DNA from 2 places in the Butyrivibrio sp. XBB1001 genome. Region 2 is predicted to be linked to the other one. Evidence: predicted binding sites of a transcription regulator. Region 2 holds the regulator's gene; the other holds the start of a gene.
The links. Region 2 encodes HrcA, which represses chaperone genes, less so after heat shock. Its sites were predicted from a motif close to TGTTAGCACTCNNNNNNNNNGAGTGCTAACA; they were not measured.
Positions count from the first base shown of each region.

Region 1: htpG (molecular chaperone HtpG) is a predicted target of HrcA. The motif match lies at 2,337-2,367, and genes of this name have one in related genera.

Region 1 is NZ_KE384201.1:201,712-208,474, reverse strand. Features, by position in the region: gene G631_RS0116870 (NAD(P)/FAD-dependent oxidoreductase) at 1-1,072, shown strand, start outside; gene G631_RS0116865 (peptidylprolyl isomerase) at 1,239-2,267, shown strand; gene htpG (molecular chaperone HtpG) at 2,510-4,639, shown strand; gene G631_RS0116855 (response regulator) at 4,729-5,496, opposite strand; gene G631_RS20500 (ATP-binding protein) at 5,520-6,763, opposite strand, start outside.
Region 2 is NZ_AUKA01000007.1:54,506-61,268, reverse strand. Features, by position in the region: gene dnaJ (molecular chaperone DnaJ) at 1-1,011, opposite strand, end outside; gene dnaK (molecular chaperone DnaK) at 1,106-2,989, opposite strand; gene grpE (nucleotide exchange factor GrpE) at 3,181-3,855, opposite strand; gene hrcA (heat-inducible transcriptional repressor HrcA) at 3,901-4,932, opposite strand; gene G631_RS0107875 (hypothetical protein) at 5,160-5,957, opposite strand; gene G631_RS18500 (S8 family serine peptidase) at 5,947-6,763, opposite strand, start outside.

The DNA.
Region 1 (6,763 bases), on a different contig from region 2:
TGGCGCAGATAAGAGTGTATACGGAATCGACAAGGAAGTTGAGCTTCGCGAGATCCGTAGAAAGGCCATCAACGCTAACCTTAAGCTTGTTGAGTGCCCTATCAGACACCTTGGAACAGAGGAAGGCTACAAGATTTACAGTAAGCTTCAGGAGCATATCCTTTCTCAGGGCGTTGAGATTGAGTTTAACACAATGGTTACAGAGATCATCGTTGAGGATGGCGTATGTAAGGGAGTAAAGACTGACAAGGGCGAGGAAATCTACGCAAGAGAAGTAGTTTCAGCCGTTGGACGTGAGGGCGCAGACTGGTTTAAGGATAAGTGCGAGGAAATCGGCATCGAGACTAAGCCTGGAACCGTTGACGTGGGCGTTCGTGTCGAGGTAAGAGATGAAGTTATGCAGTTCCTCAATGAGAACCTCTATGAAGCCAAGCTTATCTACCACACACCAACCTTTGATGATAAGGTTCGTACCTTCTGTACAAATCCATCAGGCGAGGTTGCTACAGAGTACTATGATGGCGGACTTGCAGTAGTTAACGGACATGCTTATAAGGGAAAAGAGCTAAAGACCAACAACACAAACTTTGCTCTTCTTGTATCCAAGAACTTTACTAAGCCTTTCAAGACTCCTATCGAATATGGTAAGAAGATTGCAGAGCTTTCAAACATGCTCTGTGGCGGTAAGATTCTTGTTCAGACTTACGGAGACTTCAGACGTGGCAGAAGAACAACAGAGGAGAGACTCTGCAGAAACAACCTGATTCCTACACTTAAGGATGCGGTACCTGGAGATCTTTCACTAGTTTTTCCTCACAGAATCATGGTAGATCTTGATGAGATGATCCAGGCTCTTGATAAGGTCACACCTGGTATAGCCTCTGACGAGACACTTCTGTACGGCGTTGAGGTTAAGTTCTATTCTAATAAGGTAATTGTCAACAAGGACTTCGAGACTAGCATTAAGGGCCTTCGCGCAATCGGTGACGGCGCCGGTGTTACTCGTGGTCTTCAGCAGGCAAGTGCCAACGGCCTTAGCGTTGCCCGCAGCATCATAAAGAGCCTTGACTGAGATAAGCAACTTGAATAAACGCGAGTTTAGCGCAGGCACAGCACACCCCGGCCTAGCTAGAACAAGGCATGAAGCATAAGAAACATAAGAAGCAGAACAAGTGATGATAATAGCAGCGAAATCAAAAGCAAAACACAAAGTTCATATATTCCAGCGTAGCCTATGCATGGCTTTACTTATAACAAGCTTGTGTGGGCTTACTGGCTGCGGCCTTTCTGAAGGGACCGCCAAGGTGGTGTTTACCACGGGCTTTTCTAATAATGAGGTATTCAGAATAGAGGACAGTGTTTGCAGTATTCAGGAAGTTATGGTTTACCTCATCAACACGCAGAATGGCTATGAGAACACCTTTGGCTCGCAGATATGGGAAGCTCAGACAGATCAGGGCACAGTATCTACCCAGTTAAAAGAGTCGGTTCTTGCCAAGCTTGCTCAGATAAAGGCTATGAACCTTCTGGCTGCGGATATGGGAATAACACTTGATGAAGAGGAACTTCAAAATGCCAGAGAGGCAGCAGCTGCCTACTACGATACTCTAAATCAGTCAGATGTTGATGCCATGTATGGGGCAACAGAGGATACAATCTTTCAGGTGTATTCTGAATACGCTCTTGCAGACAAGGTCTATGACTACATTATAAGGGACATCAATCCGGAGATCAGTGATGACGAGGCTAGAACTATCACAGTTGAGCAGATCTTTTTAAAGACCTACAGCCTTAATGCAGCTGGCGAGAAGGTTCCCTTCAATGAATCAGAGAAGAACACCACATATCTTAAGGCTACCAGCATCAAAAATCAGCTCATAGAAGGCAGCACCTTTGAAGAACTGATGACCAATTATAACGAGGCTGAGGAATCCACAATTTCCTTTGGTAAGGGAGAGATGGATGAAGCCTATGAACAGGCTGCTTTTAACCTTGGAACTGATGAAGTAAGCGGGATTGTGGAAACTTCTGACGGATACGTTATCATCAAATGTATATCCACCTTCAACAGAGAGCAGACTGAATACAACAAGGTCAGGATTGTCGCTGAGAGAAAAAGAGAAGTCTTCGGGGAGAAATATGATGCCTTTGTTGATACTCTCACAAAAGAGCTCAATGAAGATTTGTGGGATTCCATCGAAGTAACTTCCAACGAAGCAGTGACAACTTCAGATTTATGGAAGGTGTATGATGTATATTTCAAGTGATTGAACCAGGAAATATGTCTATCAATAGATAATGCACAAATTTAATAATAAAGACTTGATTAACAACGTTGTTAGCACTCACATATTGTGAGTGCTAATTTTTTATTGACTTTTGTTTTTGAGGGTCTTAAACTAGAACTTGGTGGGCAAGATACGCCCACATTTATTCTGATAAATTGTGTAAGCGACAGATTTATCAGACTATCAATATGAACAGAATTATTAAAAAGGGAGTGAGAATTATGGCTTCAAAAAAAGGTAATCTTTCAATCAACAGCGAGAACATGTTCCCAATCATCAAGAAATGGTTGTATTCGGATCATGATATTTTTTACAGAGAAGTAATTTCAAATGCATGTGATGCTATCACCAAGATCCGCAAGATGGATATGATGGGTGAGTACACACTTCCAGAGGGATTTAAACCTCGTGTAGATGTAGTTTTAAATGACAAAGAGAAGACTATCAAGATCACAGATAATGGTATCGGTATGACAGCAGAAGAGGTTGAGGAATATATCAACCAGGTAGCTTTTTCTGGAGCTACAGACTTCCTTAACAAGTACAAGGACAAGGCTAACGCAGATCAGATCATTGGTCACTTTGGTCTTGGTTTCTATTCAACCTTCATGGTTTCTGATTATGTAGACATCGATACGCGCTCTTACAAGTCAGATGCTGAGTCTGTACACTGGACCTGCGATGGCGGCTCAGACTTTGAGATGAGCGACGGTCAGAAGACTGAGGTTGGTACAACAATCACACTTCACCTCTCAGAGGACTGCCTTGAGTTCTGCAACGAGTACAAGGCTAGAGAAGTTATCGAGAAATACTGCTCATTCATGCCTTATGAGATCTACCTGTCCAAGGAGAACGAGGACGGCACAGAGACCATCAAGGAATCTGAAAAGCGCGATGACGATGTAGTTATAGAGACTATCGAGCCTGAGAAGAAAGAGGCTAAAGAGGGCGAGGAGCCTCAGGAAGAGGAGAGAAAGCTCAAGATAAAAAGACGTCCTCAGCTTCTTAATGATACACATCCTCTTTGGGCTAAGACTCCTAAGGACTGCACAGATGAGGAGTACAAGGAGTTCTACAGAAAGGTATTCCGCGACTACAAGGAGCCTTTATTCTGGATTCACCTTAACATGGATTACCCATTCAACTTAAAGGGTATCCTCTACTTCCCTAAGATCAACATGGAGTTTGAGTCAATTGAGGGAACTATAAAGCTTTACAACAACCAGGTATTCATTGCTGATAACATCAAGGAAGTTATTCCTGAGTACCTCATGCTCCTTAAGGGTGTTATTGACTGTCCTGATCTTCCTCTTAACGTATCAAGATCAGCGCTTCAGAATGATGGTTTTGTCAAGAAGATTTCAGAGTACATCAGCAAGAAGGTTGCTGAGAAGCTTGCAGGTCTTTGCAAGACTGACAAAGAGAACTATGACAAGTACTGGGATGACATCAGCCCATTCATCAAATATGGTTGCCTTCGCGACGACAAGTTCTGCCAGAAGATGACAGATTATATCCTGTTCAAGAACCTTGATGGCAAGTATCTTACAACTCCTGAGGCTCTTCAGATCAACAAAGAGGCTGAGGAAGCAGCTGCCAAGGAAGAGGCTACTGATGAGAATGGTGAGAAGGTTCAGGCAGAGGTTGTAGATTCTGAGGGTAAGCCAGTTTCAGATGGCGCAGACGCTCCCAAGGATCAGACAGCTGATGACAAGAAGGACGAGGAAAAAGAGAAAGAGCCTCGCACAATTTACTATGTAACAGATGAGCAGCAGCAGAGCCAGTACATCAACATGTTTAAGGCTCAGAAGATGGAAGCCTTCATCATGAACCACTCAATTGATGTACCTTTCATGCAGCAGCTTGAGGCCAAGAATGAGGGCATTTCCTTCAAGAGAATCGATGCAGACCTTACAGATACCTTCAAGTCCAAAGTGGGCAAGAAGGCAGCAGAGGAACTTGCAGAAAAAGAGAAAACTCTTGCCGAGAAGGTTAAGAAAGCTCTTAAGAACGACAAGCTCACCGTTAAGCTTGAAAAGCTCAAGGACAAGAAGCTTTCTTCTATGCTTACAGTATCAGAAGAGTCCAGACGTATGGCTGACATGATGAAGATGTATGCCATGAACGGAATGGGAATGGGAGATTTTGGCGCAGAAGGCCAGACACTTATTCTTAACGCTAACCATCCTCTTGTACAGTATGTACTTGAGCATGAAGATGCAAACAATACAAAGATGATCTGCGAGCAGCTCTACGATCTTGCTCGCATCCAGAATGCACCACTTGAGGGCGAGGCTATGACTAAGTTCATCGCTCGTAGTAATGAGATCATGCTGACACTTACAAAATGATCAGATATATCATAATTTAAAAGAATACAATATGCTAGGACGTTTCAGAAGCTTTTGAGTAACCTGAAACGTCCTTTTTATATCGAAAACTAAATATATTGTTTCGCTTTCTGCTTCTCAAAGAACTCATCGATATTTGCAATAAGCTCTGCTGGTGGCATGGTTTTTAAGAGGTATTTTTCGGGTTTAAGAGCTACTACGTTCATGACACTTTCCTTGTCACCCTTTACAGTCAGGAACATGACAGGGATATCGTTGGTGGTGGTTTCGCTTCTTAGCATTTCAAGGACCTTTGGCCCATTTGTGATAGGCATCTCATAGTCAAGGAGGATAAGGTCAACAGTGTTTTTGGCCAGGAAAGTGATGGCTGCCATTCCGGAATTTACCATGAATACCTGGTACTTTTCAGAGAGCCAGCTCTTTATGGTTCGCAGCATCGTGCCATCATCGTCGATAACAAGAATCTTTTTCTTTTGAAGTCTTACTTCTTCTGCCGCAACTATTTCCAGCATCTTAGCCCCAAGCTCTTTTACATTGACAGGCCTGACAAATGCAGCTGCAATCTTATCTTTGGTGGTTGCTGTGTAGATTTTTTCTATTTCATCAGGAGAGCCTATTACGCTTATAGAAAGCGTGTTTTCTATGGCCTTGTCCCGTAGATATACAAAGAACTCCATCATCTCCTCAATATCATCCACATAGACAAGGTAGACATTTGGTTTATTCTCTAGATGTTCAATTGCTGTCACGTCAGGTGGCGCCTGCAGGACTTCAAACCCCTGGCTTTGAAGCTCGCCTGCAATGGAGGTCACCATAAAGCTTTTTTTATCACCTACTAAAATCACTCTTTTTTCCATAATCGATCCTCATTAACCAATATCTATAACAGCTTTAAAAGCTCATCTCTGTCTACGTTGGACAAAAGAATCTTTACCTTGCTATATTTATCCTGATACTTGTCAGGAATACTGTACTCTGCGAGCATCTTCATGATGCCATCTGCTGTATCATAGTCATAGGCATCAATGAGCTCTTTCATATCACGAAAGGCCCTTTCCAAGGTCTCCTCGTCAATAGGGGGCAGTTCCTTATCAGATTCATTGCCATTTATCTTTGACAACTTGTCCTTGTAGCTTCTATAAAGGGCTAAAAGCTCAGGAGTTTTATTTTTTACCTCAGGAGCATCTTCTTTATTTCCACAGTCTTCCAGAAAGGCAGCCATTTCAGATAACTTCATAGCACCAATAAGCCTTGCAGAGCTCTTTAGAGCATGCACACTAATTGTATAATTCCTGTAGTCATCGCTATTTGCAAAGTTTTCTATGTTATCAGCCTTGGAATCTATGGTTGTCAAAAACTCTTTTACCACATCTGTAAGAAGGTCCCGGCTTCCGCAGTTTTTGATAGCTTCACTTAAATCTATTCCCTCTAGCATAGACAGTACATCTGCATCGCCTGCAGAATCAGCCTTTTCACTGTCTTTAGAGTCTTTTGAAACATCTATTAGCTTTTCTTTTGGCAGGTAGCTCTTTAACATATCCTCTAAAAGAGCTGCATCAATGGGCTTTGACAGATAGCCATCAAATCCCTCTGCCAGGTATTCTTCCCTGGCACCAACTCCTGCATTGGCTGTAAGAGCAATACAGGGAACACCTTTGCAGAGATTTCCGGAAAGCTCCTTCATGGCATGCAAAGTTTCGACACCATCCATTTCCGGCATTCTGTGATCGATAAAGATGACATCGTATTTCTTTTTCTGAACCTTTTCAAGGGTTTCCATTCCACTTTCTGCGGTGTCAATTCTGATCTGAGTTGCCTTTAAAAGACCCTTTACGACCGTGAGATTGATTGGAGTATCATCTACTACCAGAATTTCAGCCTCGGGAGCTCTGAACTTCTCATGATACTTCTCTTGAGACCGCACAAATTCTTTATACTTTTCTTTAAAATCACCAAGCTCATCCCAGGAAGCAACATTTTGAACAATTTCAAAAGAAAAAGAGGAACCCTCACCATAAATACTGGAAACATTGAGGCTTGAACCCATAAGAGCTAGTAACTTTTGTACAATACTCATGCCAAGCCCGGTGCCTTCAATAGTGCGGTTTCGGCTCTCTTCAATCC
Region 2 (6,763 bases):
AAGGGTTACATAGTGATCACCTCTTGTATCTCTGTCCCTAAGGGAAGGAACACCTTTTCCACGAAGTCTTACTCTTGTATCAGTCTGTGTACCAGGCTTGACATCATAGGCTACCTTACCATCAACAGTATCAATGATAACTGTTCCTCCAAGTGTTGCAATTGCAAAAGACATAGGGACTACAGAATAAATGTCGTATCCCTCTCTCTGGAAAATAGGATGATCAGATACGATAACCTCTACAAGAAGGTCTCCTCTTGGTCCGCCATTAACACCTGGCTCACCCTTTTCTCTGATTCTTACGCTCTGTCCATTATCTATACCGGCTGGAATAGTAACCTTGATCTTCTTCCTGCTGGCAATATATCCACTGCCATGACAATCTGTACACTTGTCCTTGATAACCTTACCAGTACCACCACATTCTGGACATGTCTGAACATTTCTGACAGTACCAAAGAAAGACTGCTGAGTGTAAACAATCTGTCCCTTACCACCACACTTTGAACATGTCTGTGCAGATGTACCAGGCTTAGCACCAGTTCCATGACAAGTTGGACATGGATCCTTGATAGTAAGCTCAAGCTCCTTCTCACAACCAAAGACTGCCTCAAGGAAAGTTATACGTACGCTGGCACGAAGGTTTGCTCCCTTGGAAGGGCCTGTTCTGGCTCCGCCTCTGGCTCTGCCGCCTCCAAAGAAATCTCCAAAGATATCTCCAAAAATATCTCCAAAGTCCGCACCATTGAAATCAAAGCCACCAAAGCCGCCCTGACCACCATCAAAGGCCGCATGACCAAACTGATCATACTGACGTCTCTTCTCTGGATCGCTCAGTACAGCATAAGCTTCAGATGCTTCCTTGAACTTCTCAGCTGCAGATGCATCACCCGGGTTCATATCTGGGTGATACTTCTTGGCAAGCACTCTGTATGCTTTCTTTATTTCGTCCTCACTGGCGCCCTTGCTGACACCAAGGACTTCATAATAATCTCGCTTCTGTTCTGCCATATTACTCCTGATAAATTCTCTTAATAGCCAGACGGAAAATCCCGCCTGGCTATTATTATATTCTTACTCAACGTAGATATCCATTAACAAAGACTTAAACTTCTCTGTAATCTCCATCAACAACGTTGTCGTCACCAGTTGATGTGTTCTGTGAAGCTGATCCCATATCAGGGCCTGCACCTGCACCCATGTTAGGGCCTGCGCCTGCTGCACCCTGTGCATTCTCATACATCTTAGCAAACAGAGCCTGTGCATCGTTCATGAGCTTTTCCTTCTGGCTCTTGAGTGAATCGATCTCAGAGTCTGAAAGTTCCTTATCCTTAGTCTGCTCAAGAAGATCCTTGAGAGCCTTGATATCATCTTCTACAGTCTGCTTCTGAGATGCGTCGATCTTGTCTCCAACATCCTGAAGAGCCTTCTCTGTCTGGAATACGAATGCATCTGCATCGTTACGAGCATCGATTCCTTCCTTACGCTTCTTGTCCTGAGCCTCATACTCCTGAGCCTCTTTAACAGCCTTATCGATATCTTCATCAGACATGTTAGAACCAGCTGTAATTGTGATGTGCTGCTCCTTACCTGTTCCAAGGTCCTTAGCAGATACGTTAACGATACCGTTAGCATCGATATCGAATGTAACCTCGATCTGAGGTACTCCTCTCATTGCTGGAGGGATTCCATCAAGTCTGAACTGTCCAAGTGACTTATTATCCTTAGCAAACTGTCTCTCACCCTGAAGTACGTTGATATCTACAGCTGTCTGGTTATCTGCAGCAGTTGAGAATACCTGGCTCTTCTTGGTAGGAATTGTTGTGTTACGCTCGATAAGTCTTGTAGCAACACCACCCATTGTCTCGATAGAAAGTGAAAGAGGTGTTACATCAAGAAGAAGGATATCACCAGCACCAGCATCTCCTGCAAGCTTACCACCCTGGATTGAAGCACCGATAGCTACGCACTCATCTGGGTTAAGGCTCTTTGAAGGCTCATGTCCTGTAAGCTGTTTAACCTTTTCAACTACGCAAGGAACACGAGTTGAACCACCAACAAGGAGAACCTTGCTGATATCTGCATTTGTAAGGCCTGCATCCTTCATAGCGTTCTGAACAGGAATAGCTGTCCTCTCAACAAGATCATGGATAAGTTCTTCGAATTTAGCTCTTGTAAGATCTACATCGAAGTGCTTAGGGCCATCAGCGCCTGCTGAAATGAAAGGAAGGTTGATATTTGTTGTTGTAGAAGAAGAAAGTTCCTTCTTGGCCTTCTCTGCAGCTTCCTTAAGTCTCTGCATAGCCATCTTATCGCCTGAAAGGTCTACGCCTTCCTTATTCTTGAAATCCTGAACCATCCAGTTGATGATTGCCTGGTCAAAGTCATCACCACCAAGATGTGTATCACCGTTTGTTGAAAGTACTTCGATAACGCCGTCACCAATCTCAATGATTGATACATCGAATGTACCACCACCAAGGTCATAAACCATGATCTTCTGTTCTTTCTCGTTGTCGAGACCATAAGCAAGAGCTGCTGCTGTAGGCTCGTTGATGATTCTCTTTACCTCAAGGCCTGCAATCTTACCAGCATCCTTTGTAGCCTGACGCTGAGCATCATTGAAGTATGCAGGAACTGTGATAACAGCCTCAGAAACCTTCTCGCCAAGATACTGCTCAGCATCAGCCTTAAGCTTCTGAAGGATCATAGCTGAGATCTGCTGTGGAGAATACTTCTTGCCATCAATAGTACGACCATTGTCTGTACCCATGTCTCTCTTAATTGATGAAATTGTGTTGTCTGCATTTGTTACTGCCTGACGCTTAGCTGGCTCACCAACAATTCTTTCTCCATTCTTTGTGAAAGCTACGATAGAAGGTGTTGTTCTAGCGCCTTCTGCGTTAGCGATAACAGTTGGCTTACCACCTTCCATAACTGCTACGCAGCTATTGGTTGTACCAAGATCGATACCGATAATTTTACTCATGATTTTTTCCTCCGTTATTTGAATAATATACAAATCATCGTTATATACGGATTGCTCCATTTTATTCTCGCAATCCTACATCCATTCGGAATCCGCATTATCATGCTACTTCCTCATGTCTGTTCGGTCTTCAAGGTTTCAAATATATGCATGCAAGCATACATATTTGAAACTTTGAATCCCTATATCACTCACTGTGCAACAGCAACCATGCTATGTCTAAGCACGGTGTCGTGGAACTTATATCCCTTTTGAAGTTCCTGTGCTACTATTCCGGATTCGTACTCCGCACTCTCAACCTGCATTACTGCATTGTGAAGGTTAGGATCGAATTCCTTACCCACAGCTTCAATTGGGGTTACTCCAAGATTTTCAAGTTCTTTGATAAGCTGCTTGTAAATCTTGTTCATACCGTCTGCAAAAGCTCCATCCTTTTCTGCCTCTGGAACTGCTGCAAGGCCTCTCTCGAAATTATCTATAACGGGAAGAAGTTTCTCAAGGACACTACCCTGGCCCTGTTCAAACATCTGAGCCTTTTCCTTGTCTGTTCTCTTCCTGAAGTTATCAAACTCGGCCATCTGTCTCATGACACGGTCATTGAGTTCTTCAACTTTTTCTTTAAGCGGATCCTTTTTCTCTTTCTTGGCAAAAGGTCCTTTCTTCTTGGGAGCTTCAGCATCTGCAGGCGCCTCAGCCTTGTCCGCTGAATCCTTATTTTCTGTTTCCTTGCTCTCTGTTTCCTTGTTCTCGGATTCCTTGTTCTCCGCTCTCTCTTCTGCTTCCTGTTCGAGCTCTTCCATGATATCTTCGAGAACCTCTTTCTCCTGCTCGGAAACCTGTTTCTCTTTCTTGTCTGTATTACTCAAATCGATTGCCTCCTGATGATAATCACTAATCTATGTCAAACTGCGCTAGTTCTTCTTGTAAAGGTCATCCAGCGCATGTCTCATATTCTTAAGAGTTGAAATAACCTTATCGTAGTCCATTCGCTTAGGTCCGATGATACCTACAGTTCCCTTCATTCCATCGCCTAGTTCATAGGTTGCTGTAACTACGCTGCAATCCTTCATGGCCTGTACAGGAGTTTCATTACCAATATAAACCTGTATTCCAGTCTCCTCAGTATCTGCTGAAAGAGTTCCCTCAACAATACTTGTAAGATCCTTGGTATCTTCGAAAGTGCTGATCAGCTCACTTGCCTTGGCACTGTCTGTAAGTTCCGGATACTTGAAAATATTCATTGTTCCGCTTGTGTAAATCTGCAGATCTTCATCAGCTGTGATGGATTCTGCTGCGGCATCTATAACATTGCCAATGATCTCACTGTGGATACCTGCCTCCTGTTTAACAGCAGCTATTAGGCCTAAGTTAATATCCTCAACTGCAAGACCATCAAGTCTTGTATTCATAAGGATGTTAAGCTTGAGCATTGTGGCATCATCTAAAACCTCCTCTACTGGGATGATCTTGTTCTTGATGACATTGCCCTCAATTACTATAGTAGCTAAAAGATGACCCTCGTCCACCTTGGAAATCTGTATGAATTTAAGCTTATTCTTCCTGATCTGAGGAGCAGAGATCATAGTTGCGTAGTTGGTATCTACGGCCAATGTCTTGGCAACCTGCTTGAGCAGATTCTCAAGCTTCTCTTCCTTGTCAAGAAGCATTTCCTTCATGTTCTCAACTTCCTGCTCTTTATCCCTTAGCATTTCATCTACATATACTCTGTAGCCCTGATCTGAAGGGATACGACCTGCTGAAGTATGAGGCTGTAAAATAAGTCCCATCTCTTCAAGGTCTGCCATCTCATTTCTGATTGTGGCTGAGCTAAGATTAAGATCTGTGTACTTGGAAATTGTACGACTTCCTACAGGCTCTCCTGTTTCCAAGTAGTTCTTAACTATGGCATGAAGTATTTTTCTTTTTCTCTCGTCTAGTTCCATAGGCCCTTCCTCTGCATTCACCGGTTAAATTCATTGGAATGGTATTTTTGAGTGTTAGCACTCACTAGGTTTGAGTGCTAACATCTTCTGTATCATAAAATATCACTCCCTACATCCAATGTCAACCTCTACATTTATTAATAATGTATGAAATATCAAAATGTAGAAAAAAAGAGACCCACATCTCAATTGATGCAGGTCTCTTCCTTATTTAATGTGATTTCTTATCAGCCACCGATAACACCAAGAAGCTTAGTTACAGTAACCTTAACTGGAGCTGAAGGCTCTGAATCATAAGATGGTGAACCTGTCTGGTGAGCAACTACCTTATAGTAGTAGTCCTTCTGGCCTACGAATACATTAAGGAGTGAATCGCCCTTAGAAGTACCAATCTTCTGGTAAGGTCCCTCTTCAGCCTTTGCACGATATACTACGTAGTAATCTGCGTTCTCATCCTTTGTCCACTTGATCTCTACGCCGCCAACTACCTGTGTAGCTGTAACGTTCTGAGGAGTAACTGGCTTATTTCTTCCAACTGAAACCTGATCTTCGATAACAGTTGCAGGAACTACCTCCTGATCCTCATTGTTGATACCAAATACCTCTGTCTTGATAACAGTGTCCTGAGCCTTAGTCCAGTCCTTAACAGCAAACTTTACGTGTAGAACCTTTCCGCTGCGGCTCTTTGGCTTAGCATTAACATAAGCAAATGCTACACCCTTTGAATCCTCATCTGAATAATCGCTATTGAAGTCCTCTATGTCAAAATTAACTTTATCAGCTGCCTTTGTCAGCTCAAGTACCTCAGGATCGTATGTTACAGCAACTCTACCATCTGTAGTAGTAACTGTATCAAGATTAAGATCATAAGTAACTGTCTGCTTTGAATCCCTTCCATCAACAGTAACACTTGTGTGAAGTGGGGCAACATCTGCTGCCGCAACTGTCTGTGCTGGTGCTACTGAGAAAAGAACTGCTGCTGTTAATCCGAGAACGACTCCCCTATTCAATAATTTAATCATCATTCTCTCCTCCTACAACTTCTTCATTTGAACCAGCCTCTCCAGCCTGATCCTCTACTACTTCATCATCAGAAGCGCCTGTAGATGCCTCGTCAGATGCCTCTTCTACTACCTCAGAAGAAGCTGCTACTGCTGCATCATCTGTCTTTTCATCTTCAGCAACTACGCTTGAAGCCTCACTTGATGCCTCTGAAGCGCTGTTATCTGCCTTAGCTGCTCTTGCAGCCTTGATCTGCTCAAAACGTGCTCTGAACTCTGCTGGAACATCATCTGGAAGGTTCTCAGGAAGTTCTTTATTGCCCTCATAAAGCTCATCATTTACGATAACTTTGATCTGAGCTGTAAGGTGCTCGCCATCAACTGTTGTGTTGATAGTCTTTGCTGTAACTATGCATTCACCCTCACTAAATGTAAGGAAAAGGCCTGATGAAAGAACATAGCAAACATCCTCATCTGAAGATGACCATGTAACACCATCAGCATCCTCTGCAAGCCAGTCAGGGCCAACAGTTGCTGTAAAGTTATCCATTACCCATGTTCCGAGAATGATCTCTTCACCCTGGTCAATTGTGATAGATTCAACGAACTGTGTCTCTTCATGGTCTGTATTGTTAATGCGATACTCAACAATGTTAAGAGCATAGTCTGCTACATCAATAAAGATCTTCTTATCATAATTATTGATTGTTACTACAGTCTCAGCACCTTCTTCTGTCTGGTTGATAGCATGCTTCTCAAGTGTCTTTCCGTCCTTGTCATATACAAGAAGTGCTGCTACATAACGGTTATCCTTAACTGTTACATCGATC